Regions from separate parts of the Telluria mixta genome, predicted to be linked through region 2. Evidence: predicted binding sites of a transcription regulator. Region 2 holds the regulator's gene; each other region holds the start of a gene.
What was found. The regulator sigma-54, encoded in region 2, starts transcription at its own class of promoters, with help from an activator protein. The targets are predictions, from matches to a motif close to TGGCANGNAANCTGCTTT.

Region 1 (5,077 bases), 850 kb from region 2:
CGACGACCTGCTCGACATGAGCCGCATCATTTCCGGCACCGTGCGCCTGGACGTGCAGACGGTCGACCCGTCCCGTATCGTCGAGGCGGCGCTGGGCACCGTGCATCCGGCCGCCGCGGCGAAGATGATCGCCCTGCGCGCCGACCTGGGACGCGAGCCGGGCGTCTTGCCGCTCGAGGTCCGCGCCGATCCGGGCCGGCTGCAGCAGGTGCTGTGGAATCTGCTGGCGAACGCGGTCAAGTTCACGCCGACGGGCGGCAGCGTGCAGGTGCTGCTGGGGCGGGATGGCAACGACGCCGTGATCCGCGTGATCGATTCCGGCATCGGCATCGCGCCGGATTTTCTGCCGTACGTGTTCGACCGCTTCCGCCAGGAGGACGCGTCGATCTCGCGCCAGCACGGCGGCCTGGGACTGGGGTTGTCGATCGCGCGGCAGCTCGTCGAACTGCACGGCGGGACGATTGCCGTGGACAGCGCCGGCGCCCACACGGGCACCACGTTCACGGTGCGCCTGCCGCTGGCGCGTCCGAGCGCCGTCGCGGTAGCCGGCGCGGGCGTGCGCCCGGCAACGCAGGCGGACGACCTGGCTGACCTGTCCGGCGTGCGGGTGCTGGTGATCGACGACGCGCCGGATACGCTCGACGTGCTGGAACAGATCCTGTCGTACAGCGGCGCCGCCACGATGACGGCGCCGGGGGCGGGCGCCGCACTGGCCCTGCTGGAACGCGAGGTGCCGGACGTGATCGTCAGCGACGTGGGCATGCCCGAAGTCGACGGCTTCGAACTGATGCGGCGCATCCGCCGGCGCGCGGCCACGGCGGACATACCTGCCATCGCGCTGACGGCCTTTACGCGCCAGGACGACCGCAGCAAGGCACTGCAGGCCGGTTTTACCGATTATCTCGCCAAGCCCGTGGAGCCGGCGGCGCTGGCGGCCGCGATCCGGCGCGCGGTGGCCGCCGCGCGCGAGGCGTAGTTACTGGAACGTGGTTTCGCGTTCCGGCGTGGCGCTGATGCGGTGGATGGCCAGGTCGGCGCCATCGAATTCCTGTTCCGCGTCCAGGCGCAGCCCGACGGTCGCCTTCAACAACCCATAGACGATGATGCCGCCGATACCGGCGATGGCCACGCCCAGCAGGGTGCCGACGATCTGCGACGCGAGCGACACACCGCCCAGTCCTCCCAGCGCCTGGCTGCCGAAGATGCCGGCCGCGATGCCGCCCCACGCGCCGCACAGGCCGTGCAGGGGCCACACGCCCAGCACGTCGTCGATCTTCCAGCGGTTCTGCGCCAGTGTGAACATCACGACGAAGATCGCGCCCGCGATCGCGCCCGTCACGAGCGCGCCCATCGGGTGCATCAGGTCCGAGCCCGCGCACACGGCGACGAGGCCGGCCAACGGGCCGTTGTAGACGAAGCCCGGGTCGTTCTTGCCCAGCACGAAGGCGGTCAGGGTGCCGCCCACGAGGGCCATCAGCGAGTTGACGGCGACGAGGCCGTTCATCTTGTCCAGCGTCTGCGCGCTCATCACGTTGAAGCCGAACCAGCCGACGGTGAGGATCCACGCGCCCAGCGCGAGGAACGGGATATTCGACGGCGGGTGCGCCGAGATGCGGCCGTCCTTGGTGTAGCGGCCGCGGCGCGCGCCCAGCAGCAGCACGGCCGGCAGCGCGGCCCAGCCGCCGACGGCGTGCACGACGACGGAACCGGCGAAATCGTGGAATGACGCGCCGAAGCTGGATGCGAGCCAGTCCTGGATGCCGAAGCGGTTGTTCCAGGCGATGCCTTCGAACAGCGGATAGACGAAGCCCACGAGCAGGGCGGTGGCGGCCATCTGTGGGTGGAACTTGGCGCGTTCCGCGATGCCGCCCGAGATGATGGCGGGGATCGCGGCGGCGAACGTCAACAGGAAGAAGAACTTCACCAGTTCGTAGCCGTTCTTGGCGACCAGCGTGCTCGTGGCGCCCATGAAGTGGATGCCGTAGGCGATGCCATAGCCGACGAAGAAGTAGGCGATGGTGGAGACGGCGAAGTCGATCAGGATTTTCACCAGCGCGTTGACCTGGTTCTTGCGGCGTACCGTGCCCAGTTCCAGGAAGGCGAAGCCGGCGTGCATCGCCAGGATCATGATCCCGCCGAGCAAGATGAAGAGCGCGTCCGCTCCGCTTTTGAATGCATCCATGCGTACTCCAAAAAAGTGCAAGTTGGTTTGATTGCACTTCTGGATAGCAATAAACGTTCCAATTTGGTGAAGAGGCGCACTCCCGGTGGGCATGCGGGATGGGTTGCCCCGCAAACGTGCACAAGCACCGTTGCGGTGCGTATTTGCGCCAAAATGGGGAGGTGTGGTCGGTTCGGCAAGTCGTAGTATGCTTTCAGGAAATTCACCCACAAGGAGACCCATGAACCGTACCCTGAACGCCGCCATCCTCGCGGCTTTGCTGTCGGCCGGCGCACCTATCCTGTCCGCCCACGCCGCCGCAACCACTGCTTCCGCTTCCGCATCGTCCGCCGAACGCCAGGTCGACCGCGTCGCCGCCCGCTTCTACGATGCGCGTGCCCGGTTCGACCCGCTGCTGTATGCGACCGCGAATGGCGACGGCCGCTACGACGACCAGATCGGCATGGCGATAGCCCCGAAGGTCCGCGCGCGCTACTTCGCGCAGAACCACAAGCTGCTGGACGACCTGCAGAAGATCGACAAGACGCATCTCTCGGAGAAAGCGCGCCTGAATTACGACATCCTCGCCTTCGAGATCCGCGCCCAGCTCGACCTCGCGCGCTTTCCCGAGCACCTGCTGCCGCTGAACCACTTCGACAACATTCCGAGCAACCTGGCCAATTACGCGAGCGGCACGGGTTCGCAGCCGCTGGAGACGCCGGCCCAGTACCGCGCGTATCTCTCGCGCCTGGAGCAGCTGCCCGCATGGATCGACCAGGCCATCGCCAACATGAAGGAGGGCGTCAGGAAGGGTGTCGTGCAGCCGAAGGCGATCACGGCCAAGATGCTGCCGCAGTTCCGCCAGCTGGCCGCCAGCGACGCGGAAGCGAGCATCTTCTACACGCCGATCAAGAACCTGCCGGCCGGTTTCTCCGACGCGGATAAAAAATCGCTCACGGCCGGCTACCGCCAGGCCGCGCAAAAGATCGACGCCGCGCTCGCGCGCCTGAACACGTACCTGGAGAAGGACTACCTGCCCGCGGGCCGCACGACGGCCGGCTATGGCGCGCTGCCGGACGGCGCGGCGTGGTACCAGGCCCGCATCCGCAACAACACGAACCTCGACCTGACGCCGGCGGAGATCCACGCGCTGGGCGAGAAGGAAGTGGCGCGCATCCAGCAGCAGATGGCGACGCTGGCGCCGAAGCTGGGCTACGACGGCCCCCTGAAAACCTTCCCGCAATGGGTGGCCGCGCAATCGCGCTTCAAGCCGTTCAAGACCGAGCAGGAGGTGCTGGACCGCTACCGCGCCATCTATGCCGCCGTGGAAGCGAAGCTGCCGCAGTATTTCAGCCTGCTGCCGAAGGCGAAGCTGGACATCCAGCTGGAGCCGGAACTGACCCGCGCGACGGCGTCCGACCACTACACGCCCGTCGCCGCCGACGGTTCGCATCCGGGGGTGTTCTGGGCCGTCGTCAACGACCCGAAGGAGTACAGCACGGTCGGCATGACGAGCCTGTTGCTGCACGAGGGCGTGCCGGGCCACCACCTGCACGCGGCGCTGCTGAAGGAGCTGCCGCTGCCGGACTTCCGCAAGTTCTTCACCGAGCACCCGAGCGCCGCCGCCTATACGGAAGGCTGGGCGCTGTACTGCGAGACGCTGGGCCGCGACTTCGGCCTGTACGACGATCCGGCCGCATACTACGGCCACCTGAACGACGAACTGCTGCGCGCCGTGCGCCTCGTCGTCGACACGGGCATGCACGCGCAGGGCTGGTCGCGCGAGCAGGCGGTCAAGTACATGATGGACAACCTGGGCTACAACGAGGCACGCGCGTCGAACCAGATCGAGCGCTACATGGTGTGGCCGGGCCAGGCGCTGGCGTACAAGGTGGGCGCGCTGAAGATCCTCGATTTGCGGTCCCGGGCGCAGCAGGCGCTCGGACCGAAGTTCAGCTTCGCGAAGTTCCACGAGGTGGTGCTGGGGGATGGGACGTTGCCGTTGCCGATTTTGCAGGCGCAGGTGGAGAAGTGGATCGCGGCCGAAAAATGACCTGAGTATTACGGTTCGTGCACAGTGTGCGCAACCGTACATATTCACGCCCCACATGAGTGCATGATGGTCTTCATGAAATCCGATGAGACCACCATCGCGCCACCGTCGCCGGAAGCCTCGACCTGGCTGTCGAAGCTGGGTCCGGGCCTGATCACCGGCGCGGCCGACGACGACCCGAGCGGCATTGCCACGTATTCGCAGGCCGGCGCCCAGTTCGGGTTCAACCTGCTGTGGACACTGCTGCTGACGTATCCGCTGATGGCCGCCATCCAGGTCATCAGCGCCAATATCGGCCGCGTGACGGGGCGCGGGCTCGCCACCAACCTGCAGCGCTACGCGCCGCGCCGGGTCGTGTGGGGCATCGTGGGCCTGCTGCTCGTCGCCAACGTCATCAACATCGCGGCCGACGTGGCGGCGATGGGCGAGGCGATGTCGCTCGTCGTGCCGGGCCGGCCGCTGTGGTATGCCGTCGGCTTCGGCGTGCTGTCCGTGCTGCTGCAGGTCTTCATCCCTTACCAGCGCTACGTGAACCTGCTCAAGTGGCTCACGCTCGTGCTGCTCGCGTACGTGGCCACCGTGTTCGTCGTCCGCGTGCCGTGGGGCGTGGTGCTGAAGTCCACCGTGTGGCCGCATATCGCGTGGAACAGGGACTACCTCACCACCATCGTCGCCGTGTTCGGCACGACGATCAGTCCCTACCTGTTCTTCTGGCAGGCGTCGCAGGAAGTGGAAGAGCTGCGCGCGGACGATGCCGCCCAGCCGCTGCGGCAGGCGCCCGAGCAGGTGGAGCGCCAGTTCAGCCGCATCCGCTTCGATACGCTCGTGGGCATGGGCGTGTCGAACAGCGTCGCGTTCTTCAT
Region 2 (5,077 bases):
GAAAAAGCCCAGGATTTCAGCAAGCTCGTGATCCGCGACGTGATGCATCCGAATCCGCGCCGCGTGCATCCGGAACAGCTGGCGGTGGATGCCGTCGCCGTGATGGAAGAATTCCGCATCAACCAGATGCTCGTCACCGATGCGGACGGCGTGCTGGTGGGCGCACTGCACATCCACGACCTCACGCGCGCCAAGGTGATCTGATGGTGACTCCGCTGGCACACATGGAGCGCGCGGCGCGCGTGAAAGTCATGATCTTCGACGTCGACGGCGTCCTCACCGACGGCAGCCTGACCTATGGCCCGGACGGCGAAGTCACGAAGACGTTCTACGTGCTGGACGGCCTCGGCATCCAGCTGCTGAACCGCACCGGCGTACAGACGGCGATCATCAGCGCGCGCACGTCGCCCATCGTCATCAAGCGAGCTAGCGATCTCGGGATCACGCACGTGTTCCAGGGGCAGCACGACAAGCGCCTCGCGTTCGCCGAGCTGTTGAACAAGACCGGCGTGACGGCGGAGGAGTGCGGCTACATCGGCGACGACGTGATCGACCTGCCGCTGTTTACACGTGTGGGCTTTGCGGTGACGGTGCCGAGCGGGCATCCGGAAGTGCAGTACCGCGCCCATTATGTGACGAAGAACCCGGGCGGCCGCGGCGCCGTGCGCGAAGTCTGCGACATGGTGATGCGTGCCCAGGGCACCTACGAACAGGCGCTCGCGCCTTACTTCGGATAAGAGAAACCATGGCTCCCGCAAGCTACAAGCGTACCGCGCACCGCTGGCGCCTGCTGCTCCTGATGCTGTTCGCCGTGTTTTGCGCGTTCGGCAGCTTCTGGCTCGTGCAGGTGATGCAGGGCGATGAGAACGCGGCGGGCTTCAATGCCGGCAACGAGCCGGACTACATCGTCGACAACTTCAGCTGGGTGCGCATGTCGGAGGCCGGCAAGCCGCGCTACGTGATCTCGGGCGAACGCCTGACGCACCGCCCGGTCGACAATACGGCGCTCGTCGACAAGCCGGTCGTGCAGAGTCTCACCGACGAGCATCCGCCGATGACGATGACGTCCAACAGCGCGCTCGTGAGCCAGAACCAGAACCAGATCGACCTGACGGGCAACGTCGACATCCGGCGTCCGGCCGCCCCGGGTGCGGAGCCGATGCGGATCCGCACCGAGGTGTTGACGATCCTGCCGGACGACGAGATCGCGAAGACCGACAAGCCGGTCCACATGACGCTCGGCGCCGCATCGGTCGACGCGGTGGGCATGGTGGCCAACAACGCCACGCAGCAGATCGCGCTGGGTGGCCGCGGCAAGATGACCTATCCGCCACGCCAGTCGCGCGCAAGCCCTCAGGCAAGCCATTAGAGAGGACAATCGAATGAAAAAAATACTCGCCGCCGCCATCTTCCTGCTGGTGCCGCTGGCTGCCTCGGCCGAAAAGGCGGACGCGCTCAAGCCCGTCGACATTGCGTTCGACAACGCCAACGTCGACCAGGTGACGCAGAATTACGTCGCCACCGGCAACGTCATCATCACGCGCGGCACCATGATCCTGAAATCCGACCGCGCCGAGGTCAAGGTAGCGCCGGACGGTTGGCGCACCTTCATCCTCACGGCCAATCCCGGCAAGCTCGCGACCTTCCGCCAGAAGCGCGACGGCGGCCCCGACCTGTGGGGCGAAGGCCAGGCCCAGCGCATCGAATACGACGAGCGCAGCGACCTCGTGAAGCTGTTCTCGAAGGCCGTCATCCGCCAGCTCGAGGGCAAGAAGGTCACGCAGGAGATGGCCAGCGAATTCATTTCCTACGACAACCGCAACGAGAAGCTGCTTGGCCTGAACGACGCCAACGGCACGGACAAGCCGGGCAACGGCCGCGGCAGCATCACGCTGCAGCCGCGCCGCGCGACGGCGGCACCGGCCCCCGCTCCGGCAGGCAAGCAATGACGGAGGCGCGCACGATGGAAGCAGGGACGCAGGCGCCGCCGGCCGAATGCGGCGGCAGCACGCTCGTCGTCAAGGGGCTGCAGAAGAGCTATGGCAAGCGCCTCGTCGTCCGTGACGTGTCGCTGCAGGTCGCATGCGGCGAGGTCGTCGGCCTGCTGGGTCCGAACGGCGCGGGCAAGACGACGTCGTTCTACATGATCGTGGGCCTCGTGCCGTCGGACGCCGGCAGCATCGACATCAACGGCACCGACATCACGAGCCTGCCGATCCACCGGCGCGCGCTGCTGGGTCTGTCGTACCTGCCGCAGGAAGCGTCGGTGTTCCGCAAGCTGACGGTGGAAGAGAACATCCGCGCCGTGCTGGAATTGCAGCGCGAGAACGGCAAGCCGCTCACCAAGGCGCGCATCACCGAACGTCTCGACGAGCTGCTGGCCGAGCTGCAGATCGAGAAGCTGCGCGAGAGTCCGGCGCTGTCGCTGTCCGGTGGCGAACGCCGCCGTGTGGAGATCGCGCGCGCGCTCGCGACCAATCCGCGCTTCGTGCTGCTGGACGAACCGTTCGCCGGCGTGGATCCAATTGCCGTCATCGAGATCCAACGTATCGTGCGCTTCCTGAAGGAGCGCGGCATCGGCGTGCTGATCACGGACCACAATGTGCGCGAGACGCTGGGCATCTGCGACCGCGCCTACATCATCAACCAGGGGGCGGTGCTGGCATCCGGCCGACCCGACGACATCATCGCCAACGAATCGGTGCGCCGCGTCTACCTGGGCGAACACTTCCGAATGTAGTCATGAAACAGACGCTGCAACTCAAGACCTCACAGCACCTTGCACTGACGCCGCAACTGCAGCAGTCGATCCGCCTGCTGCAGCTGTCCACGCTCGAGCTCCACCAGGAAATCGAGCAGGTCCTGAGCGAGAATCCGCTGCTCGAACGGCTCGACGATCCGCTCGACCGCTCCGTGCGCCTGCTGGCGGACGGTGCCATAAATAACGCCACCATCGGCGCGCCGGCGTCATCGCAGGCGGGCGAGGCGCCCGCCGCCCAGGGCAACGGCGAAGAAGGCGGCAGTGCGCCCGCCGAGAGCGGCAATGGCGAAGGCGGTGACGCCGGCGGCGACAGCGGAGAAGGTGGCGGCGAAGGCGGCGAGGACTGGGGCGAATACGGCCGCAGCGGCAGCGGCGGCGGCGAGGAGGAGGACGGCCGCCCGCAGCTGGAGGCGAGCCCCGTCACCCTGCGCGAACATTTGATGGAACAGGTGCGCATGACGTGCTGCGCGGCGCGCGACTGCGCGCTCGTGGAGCTCGTCGTCGATGCGCTCGACGACAACGGCTATCTGGAAGAACCGCTGGAAGACATCCACGCGCGCCTGCCGGAAGAACTGGAAATCGAGTTCGAGGAATTGCGCACGGCGCTCGCTCTCGTGCAAAGCATGGACCCGCCCGGCGTGGGCGCGCGCAGCGCGGCCGAATGCCTGGCCCTGCAGATCCGCCGCATGCCCGGTGTGCCGATGGTCACGCGGCGCATGGCGCTCGTCATCGTCGAAAAATACCTGACGTGGTTCGCGCAGCGCGAATTCAACAAGCTGAAGAAGGCGCTCGATTGCGACGACGAAGACCTGCGCGAAGCCCAGGCCGTCATCCGCCAGTGCAATCCGCATCCGGGCGCGGCGTTCGCGTCGGACGTGTCGGACTTCGTGGTTCCCGACGTGATCGTGCGCCGCGCCAAGGATGGCTGGAGCGTGCAACTGAATCCGGAAGTGATGCCGCGCCTGCGCGTGAACAGCCTGTACGCCTCGCTGATGAAGCAGGGCAAATCGGAAACGCAGATGAACGCGCAGTTGCAGGAAGCCAAGTGGCTCATCAAGAACATGCGCCAGCGCTTCGACACGATCCTCCGTGTAGCTCAGGCAATTGTCGATCGCCAGCGCAACTTTTTTTCCCATGGCGCAGTCGCGATGCGGCCCCTTGTTTTACGTGAGATAGCTGATACACTAGGTCTACACGAGAGCACAATTTCTCGAGTCACAACTCAGAAATATATGCTGACCCCGCACGGCATGTTCGAGTTGAAGTATTTCTTCGGGAGTCACGTTGCCACCGAAGCGGGAGGCGAAGCATCGTCGACGGCAATACGGGCACTCATCGTTCAACTGACAGGAGCAGAAGACCCCAAGAACCCTTTATCCGACAGCAAGATCGCGGAGATGCTAGGGGAACAGGGAATGGTTATCGCGCGACGCACGGTTGCGAAGTACCGTGAGGCGCTGAAGATCCCACCCGTTAGTCTCCGCAAATCCCTGTAGCAAAGCTCTTGCAACACCACTGGCCCATTGCGCCGGATGCGCGCACTTGACGGCAGTGCATCTTCAAAGGAGTGTGTATGAATCTCACAATCAGCGGACATCATCTCGATGTAACTCCAGCCATCCGAGAATACGTACAGAACAAGCTCGAACGCATCACCCGTCATTTCGATCAAGTGATCGACTCCCACGTCATCCTCTGCATCGACAATCTCACCGAGAAAGAAAAACGCCAGAAAGCCGAGATCAACCTGCGCCTCGCGGGCAAGATCGTCCATGTCGCCAGTGCCGCGCACGACCTATACGCCGCGATCGACATGTTGATGGACCGCCTGGACCGCCAGGTCGTCAAATACAAGCAAATGCTCAAGGATCATGACAACGCGTGTATCAAGCGCATGTCCGAGGGTGGGGAGGAAGAGCCCGCCGCGGCGTGATGCCACGCGTGCAGTAGCACCAGAAACGAAGGGCGCATCGGCGCCCTTTTCGTTTTTATGGGCGCTACAATGTCGGTCTGATTATTTCAATAACAACGAGACATGACCGACTACGTTTTATCGCGGGTCGCCAACCGCACCGGCATCATCACCCTGGACCGCCCGAAGGCATTGAACTCGCTGTCGCTGGACATGGTCCGCGCGCTCACCGCCACGCTGCTCGCCTGGCGCATCGATGCCGGCATCGACGCCGTCGTCATCAAGAGCAGCAGCGACAAGGCCTTGTGCGCCGGCGGCGACATCCGCTTTTTCCACGAAGCGGGCAGGGCCACGCCGCAGACGGGCAGCCCGCTGCTGGAAGATTTTTTCACCGAGGAATACGC
Region 3 (5,077 bases), 920 kb from region 2:
GCCGAAGTTCCCGAACGACAGCGTGGTGACGGTGCTGACGGTGCCGTCCATCGTGATCTTGCGGATCGAGAGATTGTCGATGACGTACAGGTCGCCGTTGCCGTCGATCGTGATGGCAGTCGGCTGCGTGAAGCGGGCGCGGTTGCCCTTGCCGTCGGTGGTGCCGCTGGAGTTGGCCACGCCGGCGAACGTGGTGACCGTGCCATCCGGCGCGATCTTGCGGATCGTCAGATTGCCTTGGTCCGCCACGTACACGTTGCCGTTCGTGTCGACCGCGAGGCCGCGCGGCGTATTGAAGCGGGCGGACGTGCCCTTGTTGTTGGCGCTGCCGCCAGTGACCGGATCGCCCGCCAGCACGCTGATCCCGGTGCTGGGGCCGCTATCGCCACCGCTGCCGCCGCTGCCGTCGTCCGTCTCGCGCTTCGGCCCGCCGGGGCCGCATGCGCACAGCAGCGCCGCGACGCTTGCGCACAGCAGGCGCACACGCAGGCGGGAAGAGTGCGTGCGAACAGCGGATTCGATTGTCATGGCTCCATCTCCAGGTCAGCAGTGAGCCCGCATGCTAGCACGCGCGCACCGCGCGGAATCTCTGCGATTCTCACGGTGCGGCCGGGAAAGGAAGTGAACCTCAGGCGCCGATCCAGGGCAGGCCGGCCTTGCACCAGCCGCCGACCGTCTTGCGATGGCCTTCCGGATCGCGGTCGCCTTCGAAGCCTTCCAGGATGTCGAATGCATTCGCATAGCCCAGCTCCGTCGCGGTGCGCGCCGCGTGGCGCGAGCGCACGCCGGAGCGGCACAGGAACAGCACGACGTCGTCCGGGGTCGCCACGTTCTGCAACTGCGTGGCGAAATCGGGGTTCGGCGCACCTCCGGGGTACAGCGTCCATTGCACCGCACCGTGCTGGGTCTCCGGGATCGCCGGGCGGCCGACCCAGTCGCGCTCCGCATTCGTGCGCACGTCGACCAGTTTCACCCTGGGGTCCGATTGCAGGAGTTCGAACGCTTCCCGGGGCGTGACGGCGCCCGCGTACGGCTGGCCGGGCGTGCGGCCCCGGGCGTTGGCGAGGATCTCGTCGGTCGTAGTCATGTCATCAATTCCCTGTAGGCTGGTTGCGCACCGTCGCGGGTCGTTGCCAAGCTTGACCTCGCACTTTTGGTGCATCGCGCATTAGTTTGGTGCATACTTAATAAATTGCACTTGTTTGGTGCGTATGCATGAGTTTGCATCAATATCGTGCACGCTTAAGGTGTCATTGATTTTAAGGGGCAAATTGAGCGGCCTCAAAGTAATCATTATTTATTTGCTCATGGAAAAATGCTGGCATAATTTCTGCTTAGAAGGTTATGCGCCTGTCGCATGCTTGGTTGGCATCGACACCCCTTTTTGACTTAGGAGATATTGGAATGGCAAGGACCGCCGCAGATGTAATGCAGATGCTGAAGGACAACGAAGTCAAGTTCGTTGATTTGCGTTTCGCCGATACCCGCGGCAAGGAACAGCACGTGACCGTTCCCATCTCGCACTTCGACGAAGACAAGTTCGAATCCGGCCACGCGTTCGACGGCTCGTCGATCGCCGGCTGGAAAGGCATCGAAGCATCGGACATGCTGCTGATCCCTGATCCGAACACCGCGAACATCGACCCGTTCTTTGAAGAGACCACCGTCTTCATGCAGTGCGACGTGATCGAGCCGTCGGACGGCAAGGGCTACGACCGTGACCCGCGTTCGATCGCCAAGCGCGCCGAAGCGTACCTGAAATCGTCGGGCATCGGCGACACCGCCTACTTCGGCCCGGAGCCGGAATTCTTCATCTTTGATTCGGTCCGTTGGAAAATCGACATGTCGGGTTCCTTCGTCAAGATCGATTCGGAAGAAGCCTCGTGGTCGACCGACAAGGAATTTGAAGGCGGCAACAGCGGCCACCGTCCGACCGTCAAGGGCGGCTACTTCCCGGTCCCGCCGGTCGACAGCTTCCAGGACATGCGTTCGGAAATCTCGCTGATCCTCGAATCGCTGGGCATCCCGGTCGAAGTGCACCACCATGAAGTGGCGGGCGCCGGCCAGATGGAGCTGGGCACCAAGTTCTCGACGCTGGTCGAGCGCGCCGACTGGACCCAGAACCTGAAGTACGTGATCTGGAACGTGGCCCACAGCTACGGTAAGACCGCCACCTTCATGCCGAAGCCGATGAACGGCGACAACGGCTCGGGCATGCACGTCCACCAGTCGATCTGGAAAGACGGCAAGAACCTGTTCGCCGGCGACGGCTATGCCGGCCTGTCGGAAACCGCGCTGTTCTACATCGGCGGCATCATCAAGCACGCCAAGGCCCTGAACGCCATCACCAACCCGGGCACGAACTCGTACAAGCGCCTGGTGCCGGGCTACGAAGCCCCGGTCAAGCTGGCTTACTCGGCCAAGAACCGTTCGGCGTCGATCCGCATTCCGCACGTGGCGAACCCGAAAGGCCGCCGCATCGAGACCCGCTTCCCGGACCCGCTGGCCAACGTCTACCTGTGCTTCGCAGCCCTGCTGATGGCCGGCCTGGACGGTATCCAGAACAAGATCCACCCGGGCGAAGCCGCGACGAAGGACCTGTACCACCTGCCGCCGGAAGAAGACAAGCTGATCCCGACGGTCTGCTCGTCGCTGGAAGAAGCGCTTGACAACCTGAACAAGGACCGCGAGTTCCTGACCCGCGGCGGCGTGTTCAGCGATGCCATGCTCGACGCCTACATCGACCTGAAGATGCAGGAAGTCCAGCGCCTGCGCATGACCCCGCACCCGGCCGAATTCGACATGTACTACTCGTCGTAATTCGTTGGCATCACCCAGTGCCGGAATGGAAACGAACGGCACTGGAGTGTATCCACACGGTAACGAAAACGCGGGGAAAGCCAGCCGGCTGCCTCGCGTTTTTTACTGGATGGGGTATAGTCGGAAGCTTCCCAACCATGCATCCAGACTGACCTGATGCGAATGACAAGCTGCTTCCTCCTGCGTCTGTTGTTGCTCGCAGGACTTGCCGCGCATGAGGCGCGGGCCGATTCCATTATTTATAAATGCGTCGCCCAGGATGGTCGGGTGGAGTTTACCGACATCAACAAGCCAGGCTGCAAGGTGCTCGACCTGCCGGGCTATGTCGCGTCGACCCCGGCACCGGCGCCACGCGCCGCACCCGCGGTGACGATGCGCCAGGGAGCAGGGCGCCCGGCGGCAAGCGCGCCCAACCCCGCGGGGTTCCCGCGGGTGGACGGTGCCACGCAAAAGGCACGCGACGACGACCGCCGCGCGATCCTCGAGGACGAATTGCGTGCCGAGGAGCGGAAGCTGGCGGACCTGAAGCGCGACTATAACAACGGCGAGCCGGAACGCCAGGGCAACGAAAAGAATTACGCGAAATACCAGGAACGCGTGGCCCAGATGCGCGACAACATCGGCCGCAGCGAAAAGAACGTCGAAGCGCTCAAGCGCGAGATCGCCAACATCAAATGACACCATGAACGGGACATCGGCCCATCCTCTCCAGCACGACCGTTTCGCAGGCCTCGACATGCTCGCCTCCGCCGTGCTGGTGGCGGATGCCGATGGGCTCGTTCGCTACGCCAACCCGGCCGCCGAGCACCTGCTCGACATGTCGGCCAAGTCGCTGTCGCGCCAGAAGCTCGTCGGCCTGTTTACCAACGGCGACGAGCTGGGCGCCCTGTGCGAACAGGCGATCGCCCACAAGTACGCCGACCTGCGCCAGGACCTCACGCTGTTCCGCCCGGCACGCGAGCCGCTGCACGTGCACAGCATCGTCAGCGCGGCCGGCGAGGCCGAGGTCGTCGTCGAGCTGCGCGAGAATGTCCAGCAGCTGAAACTCGACCGCGAGGAGCGCCTCCTCGACCAGAGCCTGGCCAACAAGGAACTCATCCGCAATCTCGCCCACGAGATCAAGAACCCGCTGGGCGGCATCCGCGGCGCGGCCCAGTTGCTGGAACTGGAGCTGCCGGATGTGCACCTGAGCTCGCTGCGCGAATACACGCAGGTGATCATCAAGGAAGCCGACCGCCTGCAGACGCTCGTCGACCGCCTGCTGGCGCCGCACCGCCGTCCGCACATCGTGGGCGACGTCAACATCCACGAAGTGTGCGAGCGCGTGCGCAGCCTCGTGCTGGCCGAGTTCCCGTCGGGCCTCGCGATCCGGCGCGACTACGACGCGTCGATTCCCGAGTTCCGCGGCGACAAGGAACAGCTGATCCAGACCGTCCTGAACATCGTCCACAACGCCGCCCAGGCCCTGCGCGCACGCATTGCGGCGGGCGACGCCGAGATCGTCCTGCGCACCCGCGTGGCACGCCAGGTCACCCTCGCGAAGGTCCGTTACGGGCTGGCATTAGACTTGCATATCATCGACAACGGACCGGGCATCGCCCCCGATATCCGCGACCGCATCTTCTATCCGCTCGTCTCCGGGCGCGAAGGCGGCAGCGGTCTCGGGCTGACCTTGGCGCAGACTTTCGTGCAACAGCACCTGGGACTGATCGAGTGCGAAAGCCGGCCTGGATTGACGGATTTCCGCATCCTGATTCCCCTGCCATAAGCGGGTGAAATCGAGGGGCGTCTCCGGCAATCCCCCCTTGAACCTTCGCGGGAAGTAGAACTACATGAAACCAATCTGGATTGTCGACGACGATGCATCGATCCGCTGGGTGCTGGAAAAGGCCCTGGCGCGCGAGAACCTCGCCACCCGGAGTTTTGCCAGCGGCCGCGAAGCGCTGACAGCATTCGAAACGGACACGCCGCAAGTGCTGGTGTCCGACATCCGCATGCCCGGCGAATCGGGCCTCGATCTGCTGGCCGCCGTCAAGGAACGCCATCCGGGCCTGCCGGTCATCGTCATCACCGCCTTTTCCGACCTCGACTCCGCCGTCGCCTCGTTCCAGGGCGGCGCCTTCGAATACCTGGCCAAGCCGTTCGACATCGACAAGGCCGTCGCCCTGATCCGCCGCGCGCTCGAGGAGAGCCTGCGCGAGGCCAGCGTCGACATCGCGCCGAGCGAGACGCCCGAGATCCTGGGCCAGGCGCCCGC

Region 1: a site for sigma-54 is predicted at 2,226-2,243, ahead of P0M04_RS02900 (ammonium transporter). Genes of this name have one in related genera too.
Region 3: a site for sigma-54 is predicted at 1,320-1,337, ahead of glnA (type I glutamate--ammonia ligase). Genes of this name have one in related genera too.

What each region holds. Positions count from the first base shown of each region.
Region 1 covers NZ_CP119520.1:657,572-662,648, reverse strand. Annotated here, with positions in the region: gene P0M04_RS02905 (MHYT domain-containing protein) at 1-976, shown strand, start outside; gene P0M04_RS02900 (ammonium transporter) at 977-2,182, opposite strand; gene P0M04_RS02895 (DUF885 domain-containing protein) at 2,403-4,214, shown strand; gene P0M04_RS02890 (NRAMP family divalent metal transporter) at 4,290-5,077, shown strand, end outside.
Region 2 covers NZ_CP119520.1:1,507,280-1,512,356, reverse strand. Annotated here, with positions in the region: gene P0M04_RS06650 (KpsF/GutQ family sugar-phosphate isomerase) at 1-204, shown strand, start outside; gene P0M04_RS06645 (KdsC family phosphatase) at 204-737, shown strand; gene lptC (LPS export ABC transporter periplasmic protein LptC) at 746-1,369, shown strand; gene lptA (lipopolysaccharide transport periplasmic protein LptA) at 1,383-1,949, shown strand; gene lptB (LPS export ABC transporter ATP-binding protein) at 1,946-2,740, shown strand; gene P0M04_RS06625 (RNA polymerase factor sigma-54) at 2,743-4,257, shown strand; gene hpf (ribosome hibernation-promoting factor, HPF/YfiA family) at 4,335-4,694, shown strand; gene P0M04_RS06615 (enoyl-CoA hydratase/isomerase family protein) at 4,797-5,077, shown strand, end outside.
Region 3 covers NZ_CP119520.1:583,911-588,987, reverse strand. Annotated here, with positions in the region: gene P0M04_RS02555 (NHL domain-containing protein) at 1-528, opposite strand, end outside; gene P0M04_RS02550 (rhodanese-like domain-containing protein) at 629-1,087, opposite strand; gene glnA (type I glutamate--ammonia ligase) at 1,405-2,820, shown strand; gene P0M04_RS02540 (DUF4124 domain-containing protein) at 3,088-3,498, shown strand; gene glnL (nitrogen regulation protein NR(II)) at 3,503-4,588, shown strand; gene ntrC (nitrogen regulation protein NR(I)) at 4,653-5,077, shown strand, end outside.